4 regions of the Streptomyces sp. WG7 genome follow, and region 4 is predicted to be linked to each of the others. Evidence: riboswitches for the same ligand, from Rfam matches in the RefSeq annotation. Region 4 holds a riboswitch; each other region holds the start of a gene.
The links. Region 4 has a riboswitch for cyclic di-AMP ahead of ACP4J0_RS31025 (M23 family metallopeptidase). Riboswitches for the same ligand answer to the same signal wherever they lie in the genome.
Positions count from the first base shown of each region.

Region 1 (7,322 bases), on a different contig from region 4:
CGGCCGCGGAGCCCTCCTCGTCACCGCCCGGACCACCCGAACCGCCGGCCATACCGGACATCAGGCCGCTCTCCAGGCCGCCGAGGTCCGGCAGGCCCAGGTCCGTGCTGATCTTGACCGTGCCGGACAGCTGCTGGACGTCCGACTTGGCGATCTTCTCGATGAGCTGCTCCGCCGTGACCTTCGGAAGGTCGGGGTCCCCGGAGTCGGCGATCGCCGGGACGAGGCCGATCGTCGCGGCCGCCACTCCCATCACCGCGACCGGAACGACGTACCGCGCGGCCCTGCGCCGCCCTGCCCGCAGGCCCTCGTCCGCCCCGGCCGTCGTGTTGTCGTCGGAATCGATCGGTGCCATGTGTGCCCTGCCTCCTCGTCGGCGGCGGCTGTCTCGCGACCTCGCACTCGTCCACCCGTGAGCCGCCATTCTCACCCGAATCGGTGAGGATTGGTGTTTTCCGTGGTGTCCATCTGACCAAATCGGCCAGGCGGAATCGTCAGACCGCGGGCTCAACTCCGTCTACTCCTGCGGGATGACACGGAGGGGTCACGACTCCCCCGGCCCGTAGGGGGTGGACCCCCACAGCCGTACGCCGCGCATCGCCGCCGTACGCCATGATCCGCCCTACGCCGCCACCCGCCGCAGGCCACCACCCGCCGCCCTACAACGGCCCGCCCGGCACAGGTCACCACCCGCCGCCCTACGGCGGCCCGCCCGGCGCAGGTCCCGGGTGGCCAGGGTGCTCAGCCGGCCCGGTGCACCACGGCGTCACACAGCTCCACCAGCGCGGCCTTCGCCTCGCACTCCCTGAGCGGGGCCAGCGCCGCCCGGGCGTCCTTGGCGTACCGCACCGTGTCGCGTCGCGCCTGCTCCAGCGCGGGGTGGGCGCGCAGCAGCCGCAGCGCCTCCGCGTGCCGCGCGTCGTCGCTCAGGTCGGAGCCCAGCAGTTCGCACAGGGCGATGTCGTCGGCCAGCCCCAGCCGGGCCGCCCGCTCGCGCAGCCGCAGCACCGGGAGGGTCGGGATGCCCTCGCGCAGGTCGGTCCCGGGCGTCTTCCCCGATTCCTGGGAGTCGGAGGCGATGTCCAGGACGTCGTCCGCGAGCTGGAAGGCGACGCCGAGCCGCTCGCCGTACTGGGTCAGCACGTCCACGACCGTCTCGTCGGCGCCGGACATCATCGCGCCGAACCGGCAGGAGACCGCCACCAGCGATCCCGTCTTGCCGCCCAGCACGTCGAGGTAGTGGTCGACGGGGTCCCGGCCGTCCTGCGGCCCCGCCGTCTCCAGGATCTGTCCGGTGACGAGCCGCTCGAACGCCAGGGCCTGCACGCGGACCGCCTCGGGCCCGAGGTCGGCGAGGATCTGGGAGGCGCGGGCGAACAGGAAGTCGCCGGTGAGGACCGCGACCGAGTTGCCCCAGCGGGTGTTGGCGCTGGCCACGCCACGCCGCACGGCGGCCTCGTCCATCACGTCGTCGTGGTAGAGGGTGGCGAGGTGGGTCAGCTCCACGACGACGGCCGAGGGCACGATCCCGGGGGCATAGGGGTCGCCGAACTGGGACGAGAGCATCACCAGCAGTGGCCGGAATCGTTTGCCGCCGGCCCGCACCAGATGCTGGGCGGCCTCCGTGATGAACGGAACCTCGCTCTTGGTTGCCTCAAGCAACCCTTCCTCGACAGCAACCAATCCGGCCTGGACATCGGCTTCCAGAGCCTGGTCCCGCACGCTCAGCCCGAACGGCCCGACGACGGTCACGAGGGGTCTCCTGTCTGCTGGTGTCTACTGGCGATTACCTGGTTTGTCGATAGGTCGCTGCCACCACTCGAGCCAGCGTATCCGGTCACCTTTCGATCACCGCGAGCGCCCACCGTTACAGGCCGGTCGGTATCGGATCATGAACAGTATGTTTTTGATCAGGCGATATGAGCAGATATTGATCGACATCGCCGGGGCCAGAACCCGCCACTGATGATCACATCACCCCTCCCAACGGCTCGCACTCCGAATACGTCACCCACTCGGCTCACCCTGCCCCACCCCGAACGGATGCCCCCAGGGCGCGCGGAAACACCGCTCAGGGCGGGGTCACACACGGGGTGCGCACGACAGCAGGCCCGCCCGGCCGTCGACCAGCACCCGAACCCCTCCCACCCATGGGCAATTGACCCACAGTTGGCCTCAATGCCCGATTTGCCACACTTGTCGATGCGGGTGAGTTGACTCACTCCTCCGCACCTCCGGGCAACCCTGCCGCCGACTGTGCCCTCCCTTTGCCCCGCAAGGCATTTGGCCCTTGGCAGCCGCAAAGGATCAAGTACCTCAAACCCCTCAGATCAAGGTCAACAGGCGCGTTGGGTGATTCCTGCACTTGTTTCGGACATGTGCTCTCGCATACGTTCCCGGCCTGTCGGGCGGACGCCGAATCCTGCCACCGCCCGGACGCACAGTCATCCGCCAACAAACTCGCAGGCAGGAGCGGGGGACCCAGGTAAGTCGCCGCACCGGTCACCACCGGAGCGGCTCGGGGTGAAGCCGTGTCCGTCAGGACCCGGCCGGGCACCTCCCCGCCCGAACCCGACAGCTCACCTCGCAGGCGTAAGGAGAGGGACTCACACATGTCTGCCAACGGTCAGAACCGTCACGCCCGGACCAGCCGCCTCGCCCGCAAGCTCGCCGTGGCCGGCACCGGCGCCGCCGTGCTCGCCCTGCCGCTCCTCGGCGCCACCGGCGCGTCCGCGGCCACCCCGGCCACCACCACGGCCGCCGCGGCCGCCACCACCGCGGCGACGACCTACCCGGACAACCTCGACGGCTGGATCCGGGAGTCGCTCGACATCATGGCCCAGCACGGCATCCCCGGGACGTACGAGGGCATCCACCGCAACATCATGCGGGAGTCGTCCGGCAACCCGTACGCCATCAACAACTGGGACATCAACGCCATCAACGGCACCCCGTCCAAGGGGCTGCTCCAGGTGATCGCCCCGACCTTCGAGGCGTACCACGTGCCCGGCACCTCCTGGGACCCGTACGACCCGGTCGCCAACATCACCGCGGCCTGCAACTACGCGGCCGACCGATACGGCTCGATGGACAACGTCTTCGGCGCGTACTGAGACGCACTGCCACAGAGGCACTGCCACAGAGGCACTGAAGCACTGGCGCCTGAGGAACTGAAGCACTGACGCCTGAGGCACTGAGGCACTGACAAAGAGGCTCCGGCCGAGGAGGCTCCTCGGCCGAGGGGGCTCCGCTCAGGAGGCCCCGAAGACCCGCTCGAGGACGACGGCCACGCCGTCGTCCTCGTTCGTCGTGGTGACCTCGTCGGCCACCGCCTTGAGTTCGGGGTGGGCGTCGGCCATGGCGACACCGTGTGCCGCCCAGTCGAACATGGGGATGTCGTTGGGCATGTCCCCGAAGGCGATCGTCCGCCGTCGGCTCACCCCCAGGCGCTCGGCGGCCAGCGCCAGGCCGGTCGCCTTGGTGATGCCGCACGGCTGGAGCTCGACCGTCCCCGGCCCCGACATGGTGACCGTGGCGAGGGAGCCCACCACCGCGCGCGCCGTCGCCGCCAACTCGTCGTCGGACAGGTCGGGGTGGCGCAGCAGCACCTTGCTGATCGGCGTGGACCACAGTTCGTCGCGCCGCTCGACCCGCACCGCGGGCAGCGTGGGGTGGGGCATCAGGTACCCGGGCTCGATGAGCGTGAGGCCGTCGACGCCGTCCTGGTCGACCGCGGCGTACACCTGCCCCACCTCGGCCTCGATCTTGCCGAGTGCGGTCTCGGCCAGTTCCCGGTCCAGGGTGACCGACCACAGCATCCGGTTCGCGCCGGCGTCGTACACCTGGGCACCCTGTCCGCACACCGCGAGTCCCGTGCAGCCGAGGCGGTCGAGCAGGGACCGCACCCGGGGCGCCGGCCGCCCCGTCACCACCAGGTGCCGCGCACCGGCCCCTGCCGCCCGCGCCAGCGCGGCCAGCGACCGGTCGGAGACGGTGTCGTCGCCGCGGAGCAGCGTGCCGTCGAGGTCGGTGGCGACGAGTGAATATGCGGTGCGGTCCATGATCAGAGAATACGGACACCGCACCTGTCCGACTCACCCGCGATCGCATCCGAACGAGGACGCGCGAGTACGGCACGAGTGCGCACGAGTACGGCACACGGGCGCACGAGGACGCACGAACCTGTCCGAAACCTGGCACATCATCGGCTAAAGCCGGTTAAAGGCCTGTGCACCGGTTGGCAACAACATGGTCCGCTACCTACCGGCCGGGAGCCCCCGGAGGTACCTTCCTGTTGTCCAGGGGGAACTTGATCGGGGGGTCGGGTTGAACAGCGGACGTGTGCGTGTGCTCAGGCCGGAGGAGCTGGGCGAGGGGGAACGGGAACACTGGCGGGAGCTGCGCGCCAAGTCGACGGCACCACGCAATCCGTTCATGGAACCGGAGTTCACCGACGTCGTGGGCCGGGTACGGCCGCGGGCGCGGGTGGCGGTGGTGTACGACGGCGGGGAGGCGTCCGGTTTCCTGCCGCACGAGCGCGGGCAGCTGGGCCAGGGCCGGGCGATCGGACTCGGGGTGTCGGACTGCCAGGGTGCGGTGCTGCGCCAGGACCTCGCCCTGAACACCCGCGAACTGCTGCGGGCCTGCTCCCTGTCGAGCTTCGCCTTCGACAACCTGGAGGCGGACCAGGAGCTGTTCGTGCCGTACGCCGCCGAGGAGCTCACCACCTACGTCATCGACGTCGAGCGGGGGTACGAGGCGTACGAGGGCGTACTGCGCGACCGGTCACCGAAGTTCCTCAAGACCACCCTCGCCAAGGAGCGCCGGCTCGGCCGCCAGGTCGGTGACGTGCGCTTCGTGTTCGACGAGCGTGACCCGGCCGCGTTGCGCACGCTCATGGAGTGGAAGTCGGCGCAGTACCGCAGGACGGGGCGCCGCGACCGGTTCGCACAGGAGTGGATCAGCCGGCTCGTGGCACGGCTGGCCGAGACCCGGGCACCGGAGTGCACCGGCACGCTGTCCGTGCTCTACGCCGACCGCCGGCCGGTCGCCGCCCACTTCGGACTGCGCTCGGCGACGGTGCTGGCCTGCTGGTTCCCGGCGTACGACCCGGACTTCGCGAAGTACTCGCCGGGGCTGATCCTGCATCTGCGGATGGCCGAGGCGGCCGCCGCCGAGGGCATCGGCATGCTCGACATGGGGCGGGGCCCGGCGGAGTACAAGGACTCGCTGAAGACCGGTGAACTGCCCGTGTACGAGGGAGCGGCGACGCGTCCGGGGGCGGGCGCCGCGCTGCACTGGCTCGGCCGCGAGCCGGCCCGCCGCGCGCACGGCTTCGTGCGCGACCGGCCCCGGCTGGCGTCGCTGGCGGTGCGGACGTTGAGGGGCGCGGCCCGGCTTCGCCGGTCATGACGGAGGGCATCTACGAGGGGGTGGGCGCATGGCCGGTGTGCGGCGTGCGCGGCATGAGACACGGCGGGAGATAGAGGGGTTCCTCGGCATCGGGCCGGTGCAGGTCGCCGAGCTGGACATCGGAGCCGACGACCCCGAGGCAGGGGAGGGCGCCGAGGGGGCAGCTCGTGCCGACGGGGCTCCCGGCGTCCGGAGGGCTCGTGCCGAGGGAGCCGACGGCATTGAGGCAGCCGCTCGTACCGAGAGAGCTCCTGGCGTCCAGTCGGCTGCCGGCTCCGTGGCGACGGAGCTGAGACCGGGGCCGGGCAGCGCGCCGGTGACGTCCGGCGCGGTGTTCGCCCTGGTCAGGAGGGCGGGGCGGCCCGTCGGTACGGTGCTCGGGCAGGTACCCGAGGGCGCGGATCCCGCGGAGGTGCTGGCCGGGCTCGCCCGGCAGCTCCCCCGGGAGGCGCCGCCCGAGCCGTTGCCCCGGCCGCCGTCCGCCTGCGTCGTGGTCGCCACCCGGGAACGCGCGGACCAGCTCGCCCGCGCGCTGGACTCGCTGCTCGCGCAGGACCACCCGGACTTCGAGATCATCGTCGTCGACAACGCGCCCGTGACCGGCGAGACCCGGGAACTGGTCGAGCGGAAGTACGGCGAGCGGGTGCGGTACGTGTGCGAACCGGTCCCCGGACTCGCGATCGCGCACAACCGGGGTCTCGCGGCCGTACGGAGCGAGGTGATCGCGTTCACCGACGACGACGTGGTCGCCGACCCGCGCTGGCTCACCGAACTGACCGCTCCGTTCGCCGCCGACCCGCGCCTGGGCTGCACCACGGGGCTGATCCTGCCCGCGCGGCTGCGCACCCCCGCCCAGGTGCTGCTGGAGAGCCACGGCGGTTTCGCGAAGGGCTTCACCCCGCGCACGTACGACCCGGCTGACCCGCCCGCCGACGAGCCGCTCTTCCCGTTCACCGCGGGCCGGTTCGGCTCGGGCGCCAACATGGCCTTCCGTACGGCGGTGCTGCGGGCGGTCGGCGGCTTCGACCCGGCGACCGGCGCGGGCACGCGCGCACGGGGAGGCGACGACCTCTACGGATTCGTCCGCGTCCTCGCCGAGGGGCAGCGGCTGCGTTACACCCCGAGCGCACTGGTCTGGCACCACCACCGGGAGACCTGGCGGGACCTGGAGACCCAGGCGTACGGCTACGGCGCGGGCCTCACCGCGTACCTCACGGCGATCCTGGTGAACCGTCCGTCGCTGCTGCCTGCCTTCCTCGCCCGGGTGCCGGGCGGGCTGGCGCACGCGCGGGGGCTGACCGCCGTACGCGCCACCGCCGTACGCGCCACCGCCGACGGCGACGCCACCGACGGCACGGGACCGGCGGCGGGCGTGCCGGGCGGGCACGACTCCCGTACGCATCCCTGGCCGCGGCGCCTGTCCCGGTTGCAGCGCCGGGGCATGCTCTACGGCCCCGTCGGCTATCTGCGGGCCCGCCGCGCCCTGCGCACGGTCGCACTGGAGGCGCGATGAGCGAGGCGGAGGCTCCGGGAGCGACCGGGGCACGGGAGGAGGCCCCGGCTGTGGGCGGGCACATACCCGTCTTCCTCTACCACGCCGTGATGGACGATCCGCCCTCGTGGATCGCCGAGTTCACCGTCAGCCCGAGGCAGTTCGCCGCCCACCTGGACGCGATCGTCGACAGTGGCATGACGCCGGTCACGATCAGCGCGCTCGCCGGCCATCTCGCAGGTCGGGCGCCCCTGCCGCACCGGCCCGTGCTGCTCACCTTCGACGACGGCTTCGCCGACCTGCCCGGTCCCACGGCCGAGGCGCTGGCCGAGCGCGCGCTGCCCGCCACCGCCTACCTCACCACCGGGGCCATCGCCCCGGGCGGGCGCAGTCTGCTGCCGCCCGCCCCGATGATGAC
Region 1 is NZ_JBNGGE010000017.1:22,357-29,678, forward strand. It holds gene ACP4J0_RS18895 (LolA family protein) at 1-355, opposite strand, end outside; gene ACP4J0_RS18900 (polyprenyl synthetase family protein) at 742-1,752, opposite strand; cyclic di-AMP (ydaO/yuaA leader) riboswitch at 2,440-2,607, shown strand; gene ACP4J0_RS18905 (transglycosylase SLT domain-containing protein) at 2,613-3,113, shown strand; gene ACP4J0_RS18910 (HAD family hydrolase) at 3,252-4,061, opposite strand; gene ACP4J0_RS18915 (GNAT family N-acetyltransferase) at 4,342-5,412, shown strand; gene ACP4J0_RS18920 (glycosyltransferase) at 5,441-6,925, shown strand; gene ACP4J0_RS18925 (polysaccharide deacetylase family protein) at 7,015-7,322, shown strand, end outside.
Region 1: linked by a shared signal. The riboswitch ahead of ACP4J0_RS18905 (transglycosylase SLT domain-containing protein) and the one ahead of ACP4J0_RS31025 (M23 family metallopeptidase) in region 4 are both predicted to bind cyclic di-AMP.

Region 2 (7,322 bases), on a different contig from region 4:
GATGACGACGACGTCGACCGGGCCCAGCGCGGCCAGGGGCACCGGGACCGGATGCAGCCGCTTGGGGCCGGCGAAGGGGAACGGGGAGCAGCGCTCGCCCCACACCGGGTCGAAGAGCACCCGCTGTCCGTCGATCTCGGCGAGCACACTGGAGTGCCCCATCCAGGTCAGCCGCAGTCCGGTGGCGGGCGGCCGGGCGAGGTCGGCGAGCGTGGTGGCGTGCACCGGGACCGTGCCGCGCGGCGCACGGCGGAGCCGCGCCTGCCTGTCGAAGTAGATCTTGGCGAACTCGCGGGCCGATCCGGAGGGCCGGGTCCGGGCGGTGCCCCCGGGGTTCTGGAAGACGCCGTCAGCGAAGTGCGGCGATCTGCGGATACGCGCCATGCGCTCACCGCTGGGGTCCGCGCCGAAGGCCGCGGGCCGCGGCACGCGGAGCCCGGGGCTCGGGGAACGGAAACCGGCCACGGTACCTCCAGGTGGAGTAGGTCAGGCTCTCATTGTCGCCTCGTCCGACGTCACTCGAACGCCCGATGTCACATCCGAGTTCCCGCCGACCGTCGTACCGGTGAGGGCGCCCCCGCAGGAGCGCCCGGAAGGCAACGGCACGACCGACGGACAGGAAGGTGGCCCTCATGGCCCGCGTATCCCTCACCCCGCCCCGGACGCTCCTCCTCCGCGTCATGGAGTGGTACTCCCGGCGCACCTACGGAAAGGTTCTCGACCCCGGCAAGGCGCTCGCCCACAACCCGCGCGTGCTCTGGGGCGACCTGCGGTTCGAGCAGTCCGTGGCCAAGTGGAACAGGCTGGACTCCGATCTGAAGGCGCTCGCCGTGATGGCCTCGGCGGCCTCGATCGGCTGCTCCTGGTGCATGGACTTCGGCTACTGGGAGAACGCCGAGCGCGGCATGGACCGGCGCAAGCTCCACGACGTGCCGGTGTGGCGGGAGAGCGACGCCTACACGCCACTGGAGCGGGACGTCATGGAGTACGCCGAGGCGGTGACGGCGACGCCGCCCACCGTCGGCGACGACCTCGCCGAGCGGCTGCGGATCCGGCTGGGCGAGCCCGCGTTCGTGGAGCTGACGGCCATGGTCGCGGTCGAGAACCTGCGTTCCCGTATCAACGCGGCGCTCGACCTCACCAGCCAGGGCTTCAAGGACTCCTGCGACCTGCCCGACGCCGGCCCCGCGGCCGCGACCGCCGCGCCGGCGGACTGAGCCACCGGGACCGGAAGCGGCCGTCACCGCGGGTCCGGGCGGATCGGCCGCCGTACGACGGCGCTGCTCTCCGGCTGGGCGCGGGCGTGCGGTGGTATGCCGCGACCGGGCAGGCCAAGGGGTGGTGGCCGGGGATCGAGGGCTGGGCGGTGACGCTGCGCGAGCCCGCACTCCGAGAGGTCCGCGGGAACCGGACCGCCAGTGGAAGGCTGCGATCGCCGAGGTCGTCGCCGCGGGCGTGGCCGCCGGAGAGTTCTCCTGCGCGGAGCCCGACGGCGCCGCCCTGCGTCTGACCGCGCAGCTCGACGGACCGGCCGCGCAGCTCGACGGACCGGAGGCGTAGCTCGACGGACCGGCCGCGCAGCTCGACGGACCGGAGGCGTAGCTCGACGGACCGGCCGCGTAGCCGACGTCGTACGGGGGGCGCGGTGTCACGGGCCCGGGCGCGGGAGTGGACGGACCGGGCGCTCACCCGGGAACCGGGTCCGGACCGCGCGGCGTCGACGACACCGCGCCGCTGGTCCGGACCGCCCGCCCGCCCACGCCCCGCTGTCAGGCAACCGCCGAGATCCGCATCTTGATGTCGTCCGGCGACAGCGTCCCCTTGGCCGTCACGTGGTCCCCCGACGACTCCCCGCGCAGCCGGCGTCCGATCCACGGCACCAGGTACTCGCGTGCCCAGTGCACGTCGTCCCGTCGTACGTGGAGGGTGCCGCGGGGCGGCAGCTGCGGCCAGGGCTGCTCCGGGTCTGCCGGCACCCGCAGGCCGAGGGCCTGCCCCGCGCGCAGCGCCACGCGCGTGTGCCCCTCGGGTGACAGGTGCAGCCGGTCGGCGTCCCACGCCCTGCGGTCCTGGACGCTCCGCAGCGACCACAGGTCGAGGACGGGACAGCCGTAGCGGTCGGCTACGGCACGGACGTGTCCGTTGTACGTGGCGATCTTGCCGCGCAGATGCTTGAGGACGGGCACCCCACGGGTGTCGAAGCCGGTCGTCACGAGGACGGTGCCGGCCACGGCGGTCAGCGCGGCCACCGCCCGCTCGAACCGCTCCGCCACCTCGTCGGGGTCGGTGCCGGGCCGGATGATGTCGTTGCCGCCCGCCGCGAAGGAGACCAGGTCCGGCGCGAGTTCGGCGACGCGCGGGACCTGTTCCGCCACGATCTGGTCGAGCAGCCTGCCGCGCACGGCGAGGTTGGTGTACCTGAAGTCGCCCTCGGGGCGTCGGTCGGCGAGCAGTACGGCGAACCGGTCGGCCCAGCCGACGAACGCCCCGTCGGGTCCGGGGTCGCCGACGCCCTCGGTGAAGCTGTCCCCCACCGCCACGTACGACCCGATCACTTCTCTGCTGTCACTCTTCGAATCGTCTGCCACGTCGGCCCATGATTCACCTCGGAATGTGACCTACGCGACCGTAGAAAGGGTTGACGGGCGGTGAGAAAGACCACTCCTAAAGTGTTCACCAATTCAGGAATACACCGAAGGCCGGACCCGGGGATCGGGGTCCGGCCTTCGGTCGCGCGGGGGCTGTGCCCGAAACCGTCGTCAGAGGGAGACGCCGTGCGAGCGCAGGTAGGCGATCGGGTCCACGTCCGAGCCGTAGTCCGGCGTGGTGCGGATCTCGAAGTGCAGGTGCGGGCCGGTCACGTTGCCGGTGGCACCCGAGAGACCGACCTGCTGACCCGCCGTCACGGACTGCCCGGCGGAGACGGAGAGCGAGGACAGGTGGGCGTACTGGGCGTAGTGGCCGTCGGCGAGCTGGATGACGACCTGGTTGCCGTACGCTCCGCCCCAGCCGGCGGAGACGACGGTGCCCGCGCCGACGGCCTTGAGCGAGGTGCCGGTCGGGACGACGAAGTCCGTGCCGGTGTGGTAGCCGCTGGACCACATGCTGCCGGTCTGGTGGTACGGGGTGCCGACGCTGCCGCCGGGGACGGGCGAGGTGAAGCCGCTGGTGGCGCCGGCGGACTGGCCGCTCGTGTCCGAGGAGTCCGAGGACGAGGTCTGCGCGGCGTCCGACGACTTCTCGGACGACTCGGACTTCCCTGCCGACGACTTCTGCGGCGCGGCGGGCTTCTCGGCCGCCGGCTTCTCCGACTCGGCGGAGGACGACGGGGCCGACGCCTTGGCGGCCTGCCCGCTGATCGAGAGCTTCAGGCCGGGGTGGATCAGCGAGGGGTCCGAACCGACGGCCTCGCGGTTGTCCGAGTACAGCTTCTTCCAGCCGCCGTCGACGTCCTGCTCGTCGGCGATCCTCGAGAGGTAGTCACCGCTCTTCACCGTGTACGTCCGCGCGTCCGCGTTCTTCTCGGCGCTGCCTCCGGCGGCCTTCTTCGCCGTCGTCGGGACGGACTGCACGGCCTGCCCGGAAACGGACTGCGCGGGAGCGGCGTGGGCAGCGGCGGCGCCCATCAGCGGGAGCGCGAGCGCGGCGCCCCCGGTTCCGGCGACGGCGATGGTGCGGGTCAGGCGCATGGTCCTGGTACGGCGGTGCTTACCCTTCGCGGGCATGACGAATTCCTCTCCGGCGCCTGCGAGGTGAGCTGTCGGGTGCGGGCTGGAGATGCCCGGCCGCGCCGAGACGCGGCTTTACCCCAAGCCGTTCCGGGAACCGGAACAGGCAGTCGTACCTGTGGGTCCCCCGCTCCTGCCGTGTACGGGTGGTGGGTGGGTGCGGGTTCCGGTCGGCGGCAGGATTAGGCGTCCGTCCGGATCGGTGGTGAACGTAAGGGACCAGGACGCGCAGGGACAAGCGAGGGGTTCCATTGACAGGTGTTCCGATTGATCCTTTACGGGAATCACCGGTCACCCTCCGTCGATTCGCGGAGCGCCGTCTCACGTAAACCGCCTTGAAAACCGGCCTGATTACGTGAGCATGACGAGCAACGCACGGTCACGGATATGACGCTGCTCACGCGGCGCCTCGCCACCCTCTTTCATTTCAGCGCTAGTTGGAATGAAAGCGCCAATTCGGACAGAAGGCTTAGGAATGGCGTAGTCGGACGGCTGAAACGCCGAGGCTCCAGGACCGTGCCGTATCGTCGAGTGGTGCCCGTCGGCGAGCGGCGTCGACGGGGCGGAGTGGGAGGAGTCCCCGTGACGCAGCAGGTCCCGTCGACCGAACCCGAGCTGGCCGGTGTGCGCAACTTCCGTGACGTGGGCGGACTGCCGACCGTGGACGGGCGGCGAGTGCGGCAGGGGGTGCTGTTCCGCAGCGGTCACCTGGCGCACGCCACCGGTGAGGACGCCGCGTTCCTCGCCTCGCTGGGCCTGCACACCATCTTCGACTTCCGCAACGCGGCCGACCAGAAACTCGAAGGCCCGGACGTCGAGCTTCCGGGCGTGCGCAATGTGAACCTGCCGCTGAGCGATCCGGCCGACGGCGCCGAGTTCTGGAAGATGGTCCGCGACGGGGACCTCGACCAGCTGCGCGAGATCCTGGCGGACGGCAAGGGCGCCAACCGGATGATCGACTCCTACCGCATGATCATCAAGGAGCGCACGGCGGAGCACTCCCGGGTGCTGCACGCGCTCGCCGAGGACAGCGTCCCCGCCCTGATGCACTGCGCGGCCGGCAAGGACCGCGCGGGCCTGTCGATCGCCGTCACCCTGCTCGCCCTGGGCGTCGAGCGCGAGGCCGTCGTCGACGACTACCTGAAGTCCAACGCCGCGCACCGCCGCTACAAGGTACGCCGCAGCAGCTCCGCCGCCTCGGCCTACTCCCCCGAGGTCATGGAGCTGCTCAGCCCCCTGTTCGACGCGCGGGTCGAATACCTTGCGGCGGCCTTCGAGACCGTCGAGGAGACCTGGGGCGGCGTCGACGCGTACCTGGAGAAGGGCCTGCGGATCACCCCGGAGACCCGGGAGCGGCTGCGCGAGCGGATGCTGGACTGAGGCATCCACTCACCCGCTACTTGGCGCCGACCTCGAAGAGCAGGTAGATGAAGGCCGCGAAGACGTGGCCCACGATGAGGTAGATGAAGAGCCGCACCCACAGGGCGCGCGGGAACTTCTCCTGCAGATTCATGGCATCTCTCCTAGGGTCGGGTGGATCGCGGTGGTGGCCGGTCCCAGGCACAGCGCCGCCGTCGGGCTCTGCAGCAGGGTGTGGACGAAGAGCAGTTCGACCCCGTCGGCGTCCTGGGCGGCGATCCGGTGCGGGGTCAGCGAGTCGAAGTGCGCGCTGTCGCCCGGAGCGAGCCGGTGCACGGTGTCCCCGAGGCGCAGTCGCAGCCGGCCCCGCAGGACGTGGAGCCACTCCTCGCCGGGGTGCACCCGCACGATGTCGCCCTGCGAGCCGTGCGGCACATGGACGCGCAGGGCCTGCATACCGCGGCCGGCCCCGCCGGCCTGCCAGTACGTCCATCCGCCCGCGAACGTCGGTTCCATGGCGTCCGCGCGCACGACGGCGTCCCGGTCCACCGCCGTCTCACCGAGCAGCTCCGACACGGTCGTACCGTAGATGCGGGCGAGGGAGAGCAGCATCGGCAGCGAGGGCTGACGCTGCCCGGTCTCCAGGCGGGAGAGATGGGCGGGCGACAGCCCGGCGGCGCGGGCCGCCGCCTCGAGGGTGAGGGCGGCCCTGCGCCGCAGGGCGCGCAGCTGCGGTGCCACGACGGACACCGCGTCCGCCGGCGCGTCCGGCGCCGGTGGTCTGGACTCGTGGGAGGTCATGCCTCCATTCAGTCCGAGAATTGCCTGTCAGGCAATTTTTTTGCCTGACAGGCAAAGGCGACAGGCAAAAGCGACCGGGCGGGCGGCCCTGGCAGTCCTCCGAGACGGCCGGGAGCGGTCCTCCAAGACGTGCGGGAGCGGTCCTCGGTGGCTCCGTCCCGCTAGCGGTTGGCCACCGCCTGCCTGACCAGGGTCTTGCCGAAGTCCCACATCAGGCCTCCTCCGTTGTGCGCGTCGTCCATCACCTCGGTGAAGGCGTCGACGAACCGGTCCGCGTCCGCCACGTCGATGATCAGCGGCGGGATCAGCTTGATCACCTCCAGGTGGTCGCCGGAGACCTGGGTGAGGATCCGGTGGCGTTGCAGCAGCGGCACCACCACCATCTGCGCGAACAGTCCCTTCCGCGTGGCCTGCAGCATCGTCCACCGGCTGCGCAGCTTCAGCGATCTCGGCCGGCCGAACTCGATGCCGATCATCAGCCCCCGGCCCCGGACGTCGGCGAGCAGCTCGTAGCGGTCCACCAGCTCCGTCAGCCGGGACTTCAGCCGCTCCCCCACCGCGGCCGCGTTCGCCACGATCTCCTCGTTCTCCATCACCGAGAGCACCGCGAGCCCGGCCGCCATGGCCTGCGCGTTGGCCCCGAAGCTCGCCGAGTGGACCAGCACCCGGTCCATCGAGGAGAACACCTTCCGGAAGATCCAGTCCCTGCCCAGCGTGGCCCCCACCGGTACATATCCGCCGGACAGTGCCTTGGCCACGCACACCAGGTCGGGCTCGACGCCGTCCTCGTGCTGGAAGGCGTAGAACTTCCCGGTCCGGCCGAGGCCCGTCTGCACCTCGTCGGCGATCAGCAGTGCCTTGTGCCGGTGCAGCAGTTCCTGCGCGGCGCGCAGATAGCCGGGCGGGGCCTCGTGCACGCCCTTGCCCTGGACCGGCTCCACGATCAGCGCGGCCACGTCGCCCTGCTTCAGCTCCCGCGCCAGTGCGTCCAGGTCGCCGAGCGGTACGGCGGTGTCGGGCAGCAGCGGGGCGAAGCCGTCGCGGAAGCCGCTCTCGCCGTTGACGGACAGCGCGCCGGTGGTCAGCCCGTGGAAGGCGTGCGTGCAGTACAGGATCCTCGGCCTGCCGGTCGCGTACCGGGCGAACTTCAGCGCGGTCTCGACCGACTCCGTGCCGCTGTTGCCGAAGAAGACCCGGTCCAGGTGCGGGCTGTAGGAGAGCAGCTTCTCGGCCAGCAGCCCGGGCAGCGGCGGACAGTCGAAGCGGGTCAGGTCGGCCAGCGAGGCGTCGAGGACGTCGTGCAGTGCCTTGCGCACGACGGGGTGGTGGCGTCCCAGGCCCATCACGGCGAACCCGGCGAGCATGTCCAGGTAGTCGTTGCCGTCCGCGTCCCAGAAGTGCGCGCCCTCGGCCCGCTCGTAGACCTTGTCGAAC
Region 2 is NZ_JBNGGE010000006.1:267,212-274,533, forward strand. It holds gene ACP4J0_RS09825 (MBL fold metallo-hydrolase) at 1-465, opposite strand, end outside; gene ACP4J0_RS09830 (carboxymuconolactone decarboxylase family protein) at 633-1,217, shown strand; partial or broken gene ACP4J0_RS09835 (TetR family transcriptional regulator C-terminal domain-containing protein) at 1,260-1,723, shown strand; gene ACP4J0_RS09840 (SGNH/GDSL hydrolase family protein) at 1,770-2,555, opposite strand; gene ACP4J0_RS09845 (M23 family metallopeptidase) at 2,760-3,725, opposite strand; cyclic di-AMP (ydaO/yuaA leader) riboswitch at 3,730-3,887, opposite strand; gene ACP4J0_RS09850 (tyrosine-protein phosphatase) at 4,311-5,108, shown strand; gene ACP4J0_RS09855 (DUF6126 family protein) at 5,125-5,241, opposite strand; gene ACP4J0_RS09860 (helix-turn-helix domain-containing protein) at 5,238-5,888, opposite strand; gene ACP4J0_RS09865 (aspartate aminotransferase family protein) at 6,050-7,322, opposite strand, start outside.
Region 2: linked by a shared signal. The riboswitch ahead of ACP4J0_RS09845 (M23 family metallopeptidase) and the one ahead of ACP4J0_RS31025 (M23 family metallopeptidase) in region 4 are both predicted to bind cyclic di-AMP.

Region 3 (7,322 bases), on a different contig from region 4:
TCCGCCTGGCCGTCGGAGAGCAGGCCCAGGCAGGCGCACACCTCGACCGCCTCGTTCTGCTCCTTGATGGCCTTGATGGTGTCCGAGACCCGGTCCACGTCCCGGTCGGTCGGACCGCGTCCGCTGGCCACCAGGCACACCCGCTTGGCGCCCCCGGCCACCCCCGCGGCGGCGGCCTGCGAGGCCTGGTCGGGCTTCAGCCAGGTGTACTTGAGGATCTCGGCCTTGGAGCCGAGCCGCTGCGAGCAGTAGGAGCAGTCCTCGGGGCACAGGCCCGACTTGAGGTTGACGAGATAGTTGAGTTTCACCCGTCGGCCGAACCAGTGACGGCGCACCTTGCCGGCCGCGGCCACCACATCGAGCAGGTCGTCGTCGGAAGTGGCGAGGACGGCGAGCGCCTCCTCGCGGGTCGGCGACTCGCGCCGAAACCCCTTGTCCACCAGCGTGTTCAGCAGGTCCATGAGAGCCGATCCTGTCCTAAGGGGCCGCCCGGGGCCAAGGAGACTTCGCACAACAGTGACAGATCGCCGTGTGGGTATCGCCACACCTCGCGGGGGCGGCCGTACCGCTAATGTCTGTCCACTGCCTACAAAACACCGGAGGACCGACCCATGGCGTTCGGCTGGATCGACGAGCAGGCCGAGGCGCGCCGCCGGGCCGGACTCGTACGGATTCTGCGCCCCCGTCCGTCCGGCTCGCCGCTGCTGGACCTGGCGAGCAACGACTACCTCGGACTGGCCCGGCACCCCGAGGTCACCGAGGGCGCGGCGCGGGCCGCGCGGACGTGGGGGGCCGGCTCGACCGGGTCCCGGCTGGTGACCGGCACCACCGAACTGCACGCCGAGCTGGAACGCGAACTGGCCGCCTTCTGCGGTTTCGAGGCCGCGCTCGTCTTCTCCTCCGGCTACGCGGCCAACCTCGCCGCGGTCACCGCGCTGGCGCCGCACGGCTCCCTCGTCGTCTCCGACGCGGGCAACCACGCCTCGCTCATCGACGGCTGCCGGCTGGCCCGCGGCACGACCCAGGTGGTGGCGCACGCCGACCCGGACGCCGTACGCAAGGCGCTGGCGGCGCACGGCGGCCCCTCCGTCGCCGTCTCCGACACGGTCTTCTCCGTCGACGGCGACGCCGCGCCGCTCGCCGCGCTCGCCGGGGCGTGCCGTGAGCACGGCGCCGGGCTGGTCGTCGACGACGCCCACGGCCTCGGCGTCCTCGGCGAGGGCGGCCGGGGCGCCCCGCACGCGGCGGGACTCGCGGGCGCCGACGACGTCGTCGTGACGGTGACACTGTCCAAGTCGCTCGGCAGCCAGGGCGGGGCCGTGCTCGGTCCCGCCCGGGTGATCGAGCACCTGGTCAACGCGGCCCGGACGTTCATCTTCGACACCGGCCTCGCACCCGCGGCGGCGGGCGCGGCGCTGGCGGCGCTCACCCTGCTGCGCCGCGAGCCCGAACGGGCGGCGCGGGCACGCGCGGTGGCGGCCGGACTGCACGCCCGTCTGACGGCCCTGGGGCTGTCTGCGGTACGCCCCGACGCCGCGGTCGTCTCGGTGCGCGCCCCCTCCCCGGAGGGGGCCGTACGGTGGGCGGCCGACTGTCGTACGGCCGGCCTGTCCGTGGGCTGCTTCCGCCCTCCTTCCGTGCCCGACGGCATCTCACGGCTCAGGCTGACCGCTCGTGCGGACCTCTCCGGGGAACAGATCGAACGCGCTGTGCGGGTGATCGGCGAGACGCGGCCATGAGTCGGCGTGACACGGCCGTGCGTCGTCCGATGCCCGGCCGGAGTCAGCGGCGGTGGATCCCGGCCGTGAACGACGCCCAGCTCCCGGGGGAGAAGAGCAGCGCGGGCCCGGCCGGGTCCTTGGAGTCGCGCACGGCGAGCAGTCCGGCCCAGGGGCCGGACGACGGCCGTGCCGTTTCGACGCAGTTGTTCGCCCCGGTGCTGTAGCTGCTGCGCAGCCACCGCACGCCGGGCAGATCGGTACTGGACGGGATGTTCGGGGGGAGTTCGGACACGGAGTCTGTCATGGTGCCTCCTTACGCGCCTGCCGCTGTCGCGGCGATGAAGTCCAACGAGTCCTCGGGCGAAAGGGCATGGATCAGAAGGGTGTTGAAGGCCTCGGTGTAGGCCTCTAGGTCTTCTTTCCGTTCGAGGTGCAGGCTACTCGTCAAGTGGTCGAGAACAACCACGTCCAGATCAGAAGTGCTCGAAAAGGAGAAGATTACGAAAGGCCCGGTGACACCGATGTGCGCCCCGGCGGCGAAGGGCAGGACCTGGAGCCGGACATGGGGAAGGCGCGCGGCATCGACCAGCCGCGCCAGCTGACGGGACATCACTCCGGGCCCGCCCACCTCCCGGCGCAGCACCGACTCGTCCAGGACCGCGCTCAGCTCCAGTGGCGGCTGCGCCCGCAGGACGTCCTGCCGGGCCAGTCGCACCTCCACCAGGGTGTCCAGCCGCTCCTCCGGGAGCCCGTCCACCGCGGCACGCGTCACCGCGCGGGCGTACTCCGGCGTCTGCAGCAGACCGGGGACCACGGTGGTCTCCAGTGTGCGCATCGCGCTCGCCTGGGACTCCAGGCTGATGAAGTCGCGGTAGGTCGGCGGCAGCACCCCTCGGTAGGCGTGCCACCAGTGGTTCCGGCCGCCCGCGTCGTCGGAGCCCGCCAGCATCACCAGCAGCTCCCGCAGCTGCTCGTCGTCCACGCCGTAGGCGTCCAGCAGTAACCGCACGTCGGCCGGTTTCGCCCCGCTCGTCCCGGTCTCGATCCGGCTGACCTTCGACTGGTGCCAGCCCACCAGCCGGGCCGCCTCGCCGCTGGTGATACCCGCCGACGTGCGCTGGGCGCGCAGTTCCGCGCCCAGCTTCCGGCGGCGCACCACGGGGCCGTGCTGCATGGGCCACTCCTCTACTCCTTATGAGCCGCCCAAATACGCTCTGCCGTCGCAGAGTTCACCGCATCGAGCGACAGATATATGCAGATCTTGGTGGATCGCCGCCCTTACCGGGCCTGGTGGTGGCAGTCTGACGGCGAAGCACCAGTCCGGGACCGTACTCGAACCATCCGCTCCGTGTCCGGCTGCGGTCCCGTGGGAAAGGGACGACGTCGCCATGGCAGACCATCTGGAAGCATCCGTCACTCTGCCGAGCGATCCCGCCTCGGTGGCCGCCGCGCGTACCTATGTGGTCGGCACGCTGGTGGAGTGGGGCCTGCCGGCGGACACCGAGGTGTCCGAAACCGTCCGGCTCATCGTCTCCGAGCTGACCACCAACGCGGTCCAGCACACGCTCGGACAGTCACCCACCTTCACGGTGGACCTCGTGCTCGACCGCGACGAACGACTGCGTATCGGCGTCACCGACAGCCATCCGGGGTTTCCCAAGCGTCTGCCCGCCGCCGTCCAGCAGGACAACGGCCGCGGCATGGTGATCATCCGCTGGCTGACGGCGGAGTGCGGCGGCAAGCTGAGGGTGCGGCGCACGCGCGAGGGCGGCAAGACCGTCTTCATCGAACTGCCCTGGACGCCGCCGAGCAGTCCGGTGCCGCCCGAGCCGGCCACGGCCGTGGGGCGGGTCGCGGGACGGCAGGAGCCCGAACGGTGAGGCGCCGGCGGCACTCGCCGCGAGTCTGTTCCGTGTGAGGCGTCGAGGGCAGTGTCGAGGGCAGTACCGAACCGCCGCACGTGCGCGTGTGGGAGCGCGGGGCGTGCGGGGCGCGGGGCCGTCCCCGACCGGCACATCGACGGGGCGGCCGACGTCGCCAGGGCCGCCGGACCGGCGGCCTCGGCGCGTCGGGTGCGGGCAGGGCCGGTACGGGTACCGGCACAGCGCGTCGAAGCGGGGACCCGCCGAGGCCGTGGGCGGGCCGTGCCAGGAGACCCCGCCCTTCCGGGCGAGGAGCGGACGTCAATTGACCCGGCCGTACCAGACGCTGCCGGTCCAGATCTTCTGCAGACGGACCACGTCCCCGGTCTTCGGGGCGTGCCAGATCCTGCCCTTCCCGGCGTAGATGCCGACGTGGTAGACGCTGCTGCCCGAGTGGAAGAAGACGAGGTCGCCGACCTTGCGGTTCTTGGCGGAAATATGACGGGTCTTGTTGTACTGCTGAGCCGCGGTGCGCGGCAGCTTCTTACCGGCCTTCTTGAACGAATACAGGGTCAGCCCGGAGCAGTCGAACCTGCGTGGTCCGACGGCGCCCCACTTGTACGGTGAACCCTTCTTGGAGGCCGCGATCTTGAGGGCCTTCGCCGCATAGGTCGCCGCGGCCGCCTCGGAGGCGGCACCGGGGACCACGACGGATCCGCCGATCGCGGCGAGGGTGAGGGCCGAGGCCGTACCGGCACGGGCCATCAGCGACGGGACACGATTGAGCGCAGACATGCGCAACCCTTCGTCAGCCGCCTGTGAAGGATGACCTGTCGGATTCGGGCTGGCGAAGTTGCCCGGCCGCACGAGTGCGGCTTCACCCCAAGGGCTGCTCGGCCCGGCTTCTCTCTCGGAGATGACCGTTCCGGCGACCCGTCGTGCTCGGGTCCTCCACTCCTGCCGATCCACTCCTGTCGACCGGTCGTCCGGGCGGCGGCAGGACTCGGCGTCCGCCCGGACCGCCCCGCCGCTGCGGCGAGGGCTTGTCGTCAGTCACGGATCTTGTCTCGCCCAGTGGGAGAATCCCAACGGAACGTGCCCTTTGTGTTGTTACACGCCACTCGCCCGTTCGGGTGGACACCTCCGCGTTCGAGTCACAGCCGGGGGTGGTGACGAGCCCGGGACCAGCGGCGGAGCGGCTCGTTCCGCCGCGTGAGCAGCAGCGGTCGCGCAACTTCGGCCGGTCGGAAATCGAGGGTGTTCCTACGCCGAAAGGGGGTACGCCGTTTGGTCCGTTTCGGCCACCGGCGCGTCAACTGCCGGAACACGGCGGAAGGCTGACGCGCGCCGCCCGCCGTTCACCGTCCCGCACGCGCGGCGCCCGGACCAGGGTGCCGGCGTGCACTCCGGCCCTGACGCACCGGTGCGCACGGCGGCCGGGCCGGGGCCCCGCACCGTGGCGGGGTCCGCGGCCCGGCCGCGCACGGCCGGGGATCAGGCGGCCGGGGCCGGGGCCCGGTCGGGCGCCGGTGAGGCGCCGGGTGCGCGCTGTCGCAGTGCGCCGCCGAGCAGGACCGCGCCCAGGCCCAGCAGGGACCACCACGTGAGCGTGAGCGCGGGGCCGGTGGCCGCGGCGCCCTCGAAGAAGGACACCGAGCGCAGGAGCGAGCCGCCCGCGCCCGGCGGCAGCCACTGGCCGATCGCGCCGGCCGGCCGGGGCAGCATCTCCGGCGCCGAGGACGCGCCGGAGAAGGGGTTGCCCAGCAGCATGATCACGGCCGCGCCCAGCCCGACACCCGCGCGCCCGAGCAGCGCCCCGAGCCCGGCGACGCCCGCGCCCGCGGCCAGGGCCGACAGCCCGAACACGCCGGCCACGGCCCACCAGTCACCGGTGACCACCCCGAGCCAGCTGTGCGCGACCACCGCCGCGACCGCGCCTGTCGACGCGGCGGCGCCGGTCACCGCGACGGCCGCTCGCACGCCGCGCAACCCCAGCAGGGTCACCACGGCGCCGGTCGCGATCCCGGCCAGTGCGAGCGGCAGCACGCTCGCGCCCAGGGCCGCGCCGCGCGGATCCGCCTCGGGGGCGGGCACCACATCGACCACCTGGACCGGCGTCCCCGTGGCGGAGGCCTGCCCGGTCACCGCCTGCTGCAGCAGCTGGGCCACGGAGGGGCTCGCCGCGGACGCCGTGAGCAGCTTCGCGCCCCGGTCGCCGGCGACCACCGCGCCGTACACGGTCCGGTCCTCGACGGCGTCGCGGGCCGCGGCCTCGTCGGCGTAGCGGTGGATCTCGAAGGCGCCCTCGCGCTGGGTGAGCCGCTGCTCCACCTGCGTGATCGCGGCGGGCGGTCCCGCCACGCCGAGCGGCAGATCGCGGGCGGACGTACGGGCGGCCGGCCAGGCGAAGGCGCACAGTGCCAGTGCCGCCAGTACGGGAAGCAGGACGACGACGGCGGCCACACGGCGGCCGTGAGGAGCGGAGGGGCCGGACATGGGTGACTCCTCTGAGAGAAGGATCGTTCGTTTTAGTCCTGCCTCCACGGTGCGGCGGTCTCGGGCGCCTTGTCAAGAAGGAATGTTCGTTTTAGATTGGGGCCATGGCCCGCGTATCCCAGGAACACCTCGACGCCCGCCGCCGGCAGATCCTCGACGGCGCCGCGCTGTGCTTCGCCCGCAACGGCTTCCACGCCACGTCGATGCAGGACGTGCTGAAAGAGGTCGACCTCTCCGCGGGGGCCGTCTACCGCTACTTCAGCGGCAAGGAGGAGCTGATCGAGGCCATCGTCACCGAGGTGCTGGGCGCCATCCGCGACGTGTACGAACGTGCCGCGCAGGAGAACCCGCCGCCCATGCCCGACGAACTAGTCGCCCGCACCCTGGCGCACATGGCGCGGGAGCGGCCGGCGGTGACGGACAGCGGCGAGTGGCTGTTCCCGCGGCTGATGATCCAGGCCTGGTCCGAGACGCTGCGCAACGACGCGCTGTCCGCCCTCCTGGGTGAGGGGTTCGCCAAGGCGACGGCCGCCTGGGCGAAGGTCGTCATCCGCTACCAGGAAACCGGCATGATGCGCGACGACGTCGACCCGGACGCCGTGGCCCGGACACTGATGGCCACGGTGCAGGGCTTCGGGGCCCAGTACGCCCTGTTCGGCAGCTTCTCGCCGGAGGCTCTTCAGGCGGGCGTGCGAGGGCTGCTGAGTATGCGTCAGGTATCCGACGGCCCCGGTGATCAGTCGGACGAATCCGGCTGACGTGAGCGGCCGTGACGCCGCTCGCCGGGCCCGCCGCGCCGGTGACGGCCGTGGCGCGCGACGCGTCGCGGCTGCGGAGGCTGCTGGACGAGGCATCGGCCTCGCGGGGCTGAGGAGCCGTCGGCCGAACGCGTTCCTCCGCTCGTCGGACCGGCGAGGAAGCGCCGTGACGACAGCGGGCACGAGGAGGGGCGGCCCACCCCGGCCGCCCCTGTATCGTGCCCTGCCCTGCCCTGCCCTGCCCTGCCCTGCCCTGCCCTGCTCAGCCCTGCCGCGCCGCCGGCCAGGCGTCCTCCGCCGCGTAGTCGAAGAGGTCGCCGTACGCCCGGAACATCTTCGGGTACGCCTCCCGCCAGTCCCGTCCGGCCAGCCGCTCCTCGATGAAGGCGACCGTGTCCGGCAGGGTCTCGGCGTACCGGACCACCGGCCGGTAGCCCAACTCCCGCTCGGCCGCGGACATGTCGCACACGACCGGCGAGGGAACG
Region 3 is NZ_JBNGGE010000008.1:11,886-19,207, reverse strand. It holds gene bioB (biotin synthase BioB) at 1-461, opposite strand, end outside; gene ACP4J0_RS11205 (8-amino-7-oxononanoate synthase) at 612-1,739, shown strand; gene ACP4J0_RS11200 (DUF397 domain-containing protein) at 1,783-2,025, opposite strand; gene ACP4J0_RS11195 (helix-turn-helix domain-containing protein) at 2,035-2,895, opposite strand; gene ACP4J0_RS11190 (ATP-binding protein) at 3,110-3,601, shown strand; gene ACP4J0_RS11185 (C40 family peptidase) at 3,905-4,378, opposite strand; cyclic di-AMP (ydaO/yuaA leader) riboswitch at 4,382-4,524, opposite strand; gene ACP4J0_RS11180 (ABC transporter permease) at 5,078-6,079, opposite strand; gene ACP4J0_RS11175 (TetR/AcrR family transcriptional regulator) at 6,184-6,837, shown strand; gene ACP4J0_RS11170 (NAD-dependent epimerase/dehydratase family protein) at 7,100-7,322, opposite strand, start outside.
Region 3: linked by a shared signal. The riboswitch ahead of ACP4J0_RS11185 (C40 family peptidase) and the one ahead of ACP4J0_RS31025 (M23 family metallopeptidase) in region 4 are both predicted to bind cyclic di-AMP.

Region 4 (7,322 bases):
GGGAAGTCAGGGGCTGTCCATGGATAAGATCCGAATGTGCCGGAGACGTTACAAGAGGATCAGTTCGCCAAGGCGGCGAAGCGTCACTTCGAGGACGCCGACTACGTCCACCGCGACAGCCGCCTGCCGACAGCCGACCACCTCTACGGCTTCGCGGCGGAGTGAGCGGTCAAGAGCCTGCTGCTGCGCTTCACGGATGTGGAGATGGGCCCGTCCAGCAAGCCGGAGATCCCACACCCCAGCCCGCCGGAGAACGATCCCGACCGCACCCGGAGCGCCTGATGCCCTTCCCCTACGTCCTCCTCTCCGCCGCCGTCTCCCTCGACGGCTACCTGGACGACACCGGCCCCGACCGGCTCCTGCTCTCCTCCCCGGCCGACTTCGACCGGGTCGACGAGGTGCGGGCGTCCGTCGACGCGGTCCTCGTCGGGGCCGGCACGATCCGGGCGGACAATCCGCGGCTGCTGGTCAACTCGGCCGAGCGGCGGGCCGCCCGGGTCGCGGCGGGGAGGGCGGAGTACCCGCTCAAGGTGACGGTCAGCGCCACCGGGGACCTGGACCCGGCGGCGTCGTTCTGGCACACCGGCGGGGAGAAGGTGCTCCTGACCACGGACGACGGCGCCCGGCGGGCCCGCGCGGCGGGGCTCGCCGCCGACGTCGTGCCGCTCGGGCCCGAGCTCGGCTGGCGGGCGGCGCTGGAGTACCTGCACGACCGGCGGGGTGTGCGGCGGCTCATGGTCGAGGGCGGCGGGAAGGTCCACAGCCAGTTGCTCCAGCAGGAACTCGCCGACGAACTGCAGCTCGCCCTCGCCCCGCTGATCGTCGGGAACCCGGACGCCCCCCGCCTGTTCGGGCCCGGCGCCTACCAGGGCGGGCGGCTCAGGCTGGTGGAGACGCGGCGCATCGAGGACGTGGTGCTGACGCGGTACCTGCCCACCGCGCCCGGCACCGGCGACCGCGTGACCGCCTCCGACCGGCACTGGCTGGCGCTCGCCTGCGAGCTGGCCGAGCTGTGCCCGCCGTCGGGGACGGCGTTCAGCGTCGGGGTGGTCGTGGTCGCCGCCGACGGGACGGAGCTGGCGCGCGGGCACTCGCGGGAGGGCGGCGATCCCGTCGTGCACGCCGAGGAGGCCGCGCTCGCGAAGGCCGACCCCGCCGACCCGCGGCTCGCGACCGCCACCGTGTACAGCAGCCTGGAACCGTGCGCCCGCCGCGCCTCCCGGCCCGCGCCCTGCGCCCGGCTCATCCTCGACGCCGGGGTGCCCCGCGTGGTCACGGCCTGGCGGGAACCCGACACCTTCGTACCGGGGGCCGACGGCAGCGGAGTGCTCGCGGCCGGGGGCGCCGCCGTCGTCGTACTGCCGGAGTACGAGCAGCGGGCGAAGGCGCCGAACCGCCATCTGGAGGGGTAGCGGAGCGCCGCTGGAAGGGGTGCGGAGGTACGGATGTGCATTCCGCCCCCGGGATGACGTACAGTAGAGACACAACGGCGCGGGGTGGAGCAGCTCGGTAGCTCGCTGGGCTCATAACCCAGAGGTCGCAGGTTCAAATCCTGTCCCCGCTACTGAAGACCGAAGGCCGGAATCCTCAGGGATTCCGGCCTTCGGTGCGTTCTGCCCCCCCGGCGCATCGCCCAGTCACCAGTCACCAGTCACCAGTCACCCGGTCGGCCCGCACGGCTCGCCCCCCACCCCCGCTCCGGGAAACCTGGACGGAGGGACGGCAAGCGGCGCAGACGTGCGGGGTGGCGGGAGACCAGTGGTGCGGCCAGGTGACGTGGACGACGAAGGGACGTACGCCAGAGCCGGCGGCCGACTCCCCGGCGACCCCGTGCCCGACCCCGGCGTCGGTGACGGCCCGGAGCCACCCCGGCCGGACCCGGGCCGGCCGCGGGCGTGGCGGACCTCGTACGGGCGGGCCTTCGTACGCCTGCTGCCCGTACTGCTGATCGTCGTCGCCATCCTGTACGACCTCTTCACCCCGAGGTACTTCACCGCAGGCCCCCTCTACACGGCCGCGCCCCTGGTCGCCGCCCCGATCTACTCGCGGCGCGGCACGGCGCTCACCGGTGCCGCCGTCGTCGCCGCCGTCGTCGGGCTGCAACTGAGCAAGGGCGTCATCCACTACGTCGACTCCCTCACCGAACTGATCACCATCGCGACGGTCGCCGTGCTCGCCGTCCTCGTGAACGGCTTCGTCCGCCGCACCGGCGAGCGCCTCGTCTCCGTGCGCGAGATCGCCGAGGCCGCCCAGCGCGCCGTGCTGCCCGAGCCCGCCGAGCGGATCGGCGGCTTCGAGATCGCCGCCTGCTACGAGGCCGCGCAGGCCGACGCCTTCATCGGCGGCGACCTCTACGCCGTACAGGACAGCGCGCGCGGCATCCGGCTCATCGTCGGGGACGTGCGCGGCAAGGGCATGGGCGCCGTGGGCGCCGTCGCCGTCGTGATCGGCGCCTTCCGGGAGGCCGCCGAACAGGAGGCGACGCTGGAGGCGGTGGCGCAGCGGCTGGAGCGGGCGCTGGCCCGCGAGGGCTCCCGCCGGGACGGACTGGACGCCTTCGAGGGCTTCACCACCGCCGTGCTCGCCGAACTCCCGCACGGCGACGGGGTCGTCCGCATCGTCAACCGCGGCCACCCGCCGCCCCTGCTGCTGTACGCCGACGGCACCCTGCGCCCACTGCCCGCCCGGGAATCGGCGCTGCCGCTCGGCATGGGAGAGCTCGGCGTGTGGCCCGACCGTGCGGAGGAGGCCGACTTCCCCGGTGGGGCCACACTGCTGCTGTACACCGACGGAGTCTCGGAAGCCCGGGACGCCCAGGGCGAGTTCTACGACCCGCAGGCGCGGCTGGCCGGCCGCGTCTTCCGGCATCCGTCGGAACTGCTCGGCACCCTCGCCGACGACGTGCGCCGGCACTCCGGGGGCGGCATGGCCGACGACATGGCACTGCTCGCCGTACGACGGCCCTGACCGATGTCACGGCACGTGACGGACCGACCGCCCTCCGCATAACAACTGACACACCATCAGAAAGTTGTGACGCGAGGGGGAATACTGAGACGGGGTCAACTCGCCCCGCTTTGACCGCCCATGAGGCGTACGTCCCGGCCGGATTCGTTAATGATCTAGAGGAACGGCTTGGAATCCGAGCCTCGCGTCTATTAACGTTCGATAACGCAGCGCGGTCGTCCCAGCCGTCACAGAAGGCGGCTCCGTGCGCACGCGCCGAATCCCGCAAGGGAACCGGGGAACCACCACATTGGGGTGAATCGGGCGTAAGGCGCCGTGGAGACACGGCGGATATACGCGCGTAGGAGACCTTCCTGCTCCGAACCCGTCAGCTAACCCGGTAGGCGAGAAGGAAGGAAAGGAGCACGCCCACGTGGCGTCCAACCGGCCTGCCCCCGAGGCCCCGTTCGTGCCGAACCAGCACGACGCGGACACCTTCGGCTACGACGGCTACCGCACCGAAGAGGGCCCCTGGGAGGAATGGAATCCCACCGCGGAATCCATCCGACCGGTACGCGGCCGGCACCGCGTCGCCAAGCAGCGCGGCGGACTCGCCCGCAGCTCCACCGTCCTCGGCGTCGGTGTCATAGCGGCCGTCGGCGCGGGTGGCATGGCCAGCGCGCAGACCGGCAAGCCGCCGGTGTCGATCTCCATGCCGGACCTGCCGAACGTCGGCTCGCTCATCTCCGACGACGAGGAGCCGGAGCCCGAGGGTTCCGCCACCCCGCTCAGCGGCATCGGCGTGGCGGCCGCCACCGCCACCGGCACCGAGGACACCGCCGGCGCCGGTGAGACGCTGCGGGCCCGGATCATGGCGCAGGCCGAGCAGCAGCAGGCCCAGGTGGAGAGCAAGGCCGCCGCCGAAGCCGTCGCCGCAGCCGAGAAGAAGGCCGCGGAAGCCGCCGCCGAGGCGGAGAAGGAGGCCCAGGCCAAGGCCGCCGCCGCCAAGAAGAAGGCGCAGGAGGCGGCCGAGAAGAAGGCCGAGGCCGAACGGCTCGCGAAGCTGGCCAAGCAGTACACCCTGCCGACCTCGTCCTACACGATCTCCTCGAGCTTCGGTCAGGCCGGCGCCTACTGGTCCTCCGGCTACCACACCGGCCTGGACTTCGCCGCCCCCACGGGCACGCTGCTCAAGGCGGTCCACAGCGGCACCATCACGTCGGCCGGATACGACGGGTCGTACGGCTACAAGACCGTGCTGACCCTCGATGACGGAACCGAGATCTGGTACGCCCACCAGTCCTCCATCAGCGTCAGCGTCGGCCAGAAGGTCGCCACCGGCGACATCATCGGCCGCGTCGGCGCCACCGGCAACGTCACCGGCGCCCACCTCCACATGGAGGTCCACACGGCCGACGGCGGCGGTATCGACCCGATGGCGTGGCTGCAGAACAAGGGCCTCAACCCCTGAGTACCCACGCTGACCCATCCGCTCCCCGCTGATCCCCGGCGGTCCTGACGGCAACCCCCCGACGTCAGGGCTGCCGGTTTGCGGGTTCTTTGCGCCACGGCCGGAATCACATCGTCCGGTGTGTTCGTTGACGCAGGACATGACTTCTCTGCGCAAGCTCGGCTCCTCCGACCTGGAGGTCTTCCCCCTCGCCCTCGGCGGCAACGTCTTCGGCTGGACCGCCGACCGGGACCGCTCCTTCGCCGTCCTCGACGCCTACACCGCGGCCGGCGGCAACTTCCTCGACACCGCCGACTCCTACTCGGCGTGGGTCGACGGCAACACCGGCGGAGAGTCCGAGACCCTCATCGGCGAGTGGCTCGCCTCCCGCGGCAACCGCGGCGACGTCGTCCTCGCCACCAAGGTCAGCCAGCACCCCGAGTACCCGGGACTGACCGCCGCGAACATCAAGGCCGCCGCCGACGCCTCGCTGCGCCGCCTGCGCACCGACCACATCGACCTCTACTACACCCACTTCGACAAGCCCGAGGTGCCGGTGGAGGAGATCATCGGCGCGCTCGACGAGCTGGTGAGGGCGGGCAAGGTCCGGCACATCGCCGCCTCCAACATCTCCGCGGAGCGGCTCGCGGAGTCCCTGGCCTTCTCCGACCGCGAGGGCCTCGCCCGCTACGTGGCCCTCCAGCCCCACTACAACCTGGTCTCGCGCGACACGTACGAGGGCGAGCCGCGCGACCTCGCCGAGCGGGCCGGGCTGGCCGCCGTGCCGTACTACGCCCTCGCGTCCGGCTTCCTCACGGGCAAGTACCGGCCCGGTGCGGACGTCGACAGTCCTCGGGCGGGCGGCGCCGCGAAGCACCTGGAGACCGAGCGCGGCCGGCGGGTCCTCGCCGCCCTCGACGAGATCGCCGAGGCCCACGACGCTCCCGTCGCCACGGTCGCCCTGGCCTGGCTGGCCGCACAGCCGACGGTGGCCGCGCCGATCGCGTCCGCGCGCACGGTGGAGCAGCTGCCGGCGCTGCTGGGGGTGGCGGAGCTGAGCCTGACGGAGGACGAGGCCGGGAAGCTCACGGAGGCGTCGGCCTGAGGGCCGGTCGCGCCGGCGGACCGGGCGCTGTGGGCCGTAAGCACCGGGAGCTGTGGGCCGTAAGTCTGCGGGCGGGGCGTCCGATGGCCGGGCGTCCGCGGGCCGGGCGCCGTGCGACGGGCGGCTGCGGGCTTACGGCCGGTAGGGGTCGGGCGGGGCGTACGGGTGGTGCGGGCTGGAAGGGGCGTAGGGGTTGCTCGGGGAGTATGCGGCCGGTGCGGGGTACGGTGCCGGGGCCGCCGCGGGACGGCCGGGGCCGTACGGCCCGTACGCGTACGGCCAGGCCGGTACCGCCACCGGCACGGGTGGCGCGGTGGCCCGCGCCGCGTAGTCCAGCGCCGGTCGGGCCACGTCGCGCCGGTGCCACAGGGCGTCGAGCAGTTCCCGCTCCCGCAGGGTGAAGTCGGCGCCCGCCGTGCCCCGGCGCCCCCGCTGCCGGAGGAACGCCAGCGAGGTCGCGTACGCCTCGTACCGTGCCACCGCCCGCGCCGCCTCCTTCCCGCCGTGCCGGTGTGCGTGCTGCCGGGCGATGCGGCGGGCGCGCATCGAGCCGAGCGCGTACGGTTCGGCCGGTGCCAGCCACCCGGCCATGACGTACACGGGCAGTTCGGTCCGTACGGTGCCCAGTTCGCGCTGCCGGGTCCAGATCACCAGCCAGGTCAGCAGACCGAACGAGGGCACCATGACAGCCGCGTACACGGAGAGGAAGCCGTACTCGCCGAACGAGGCCGAGCCGTTCCACAGCGCGTGCATGCCCATCGCGAGCAGCAGGCCGCACAGGGGGAGCAGGGCCCGGCGCAGGCGGTGACGGCCCGCCCGGAGCGCGGCGATGCCGAAGCCGATACCGGTGAGCACGGTGAAGAGCGGGTGGGCGAACGGCGACATCACGATGCGGACGAAGAAGGTCGCCGCGGTGACGGACGTCAAGCCGCTGTCGCCGGTGAGCTGGTCGGTGCCGAAGGCGGTGCCCAGGTAGAGGATGTTCTCGGTGAAGGCGAAGCCGGTGGCGGTGACACCGGCGACGACCACGCCGTCGACGATGCCGGTGAAGTGGCGCCTGCGGAAGAGGAAGACCAGGAGGACGGCGGCGGCCTTGGCGGACTCCTCGACGACCGGGGCTATGACCGTGGCGCCCAGGGTGTCCGCGCCGGCCGGGTCGGCGGTGGCCGTCGCTATCCACCTCGTCGCGAAGCTGTTCGCGACGATCGCTATCAGCGCCGCCGCGCAGGCACCCCAGGCGAAGCAGAACAGCAGGTTCCGCCAGGGTCCGGGATCGACCCGGTCCAGCCAGCGGAACGCGGCCACGAGCAGCGGCACCGGCAGTACCGCGAGGCCCAGCCCCACCAGGAACCCCCGCGTACCGGTCTGTTCGCGCACCAGGGCCAGGATCACCAGGCCGGCCAGCGCGAGCAGTGCCACCAGTGCGCCGTGCCGGACCCAGGCGCGCTGCCACCAGTGCGGTTGCATGTGCGGACGCGTCGGGTACGGGGGACTGGTGGCCACGGCATGGACCCTAACCGGTGGAGGGCTGCTCCTTGTGCGGTACGCGGTGGAAGAGCAAGTCGTTCACCACATGACCCTTGTCCAGTCCCTGGCCCTCGAAACGGGTCAGCGGGCGGTGGGCGGGGCGCGGCGCGAATCCGCCGCCCGGCACGGTGTTCTCGAAGTCGGGATGCGCGGTGAGGACCTCGAGCATCTGCTCCGCGTACGGCTCCCAGTCGGTGGCGCAGTGCACGAAGGCGCCCGGCGCGAGCCGGGTCGCGGCCAGGGTCAGGAACTCCGGCTGGATCAGGCGGCGCTTGTGGTGCCGCTTCTTGGGCC
Region 4 is NZ_JBNGGE010000044.1:45,169-52,490, forward strand. It holds gene ACP4J0_RS31005 (hypothetical protein) at 37-165, shown strand; gene ACP4J0_RS31010 (dihydrofolate reductase family protein) at 282-1,412, shown strand; tRNA gene ACP4J0_RS31015 (tRNA-Met) at 1,491-1,564, shown strand; gene ACP4J0_RS31020 (PP2C family protein-serine/threonine phosphatase) at 1,777-2,967, shown strand; cyclic di-AMP (ydaO/yuaA leader) riboswitch at 3,211-3,368, shown strand; gene ACP4J0_RS31025 (M23 family metallopeptidase) at 3,380-4,417, shown strand; gene ACP4J0_RS31030 (aldo/keto reductase) at 4,557-5,501, shown strand; gene ACP4J0_RS31035 (PrsW family intramembrane metalloprotease) at 5,634-7,004, opposite strand; gene trmB (tRNA (guanosine(46)-N7)-methyltransferase TrmB) at 7,015-7,322, opposite strand, start outside.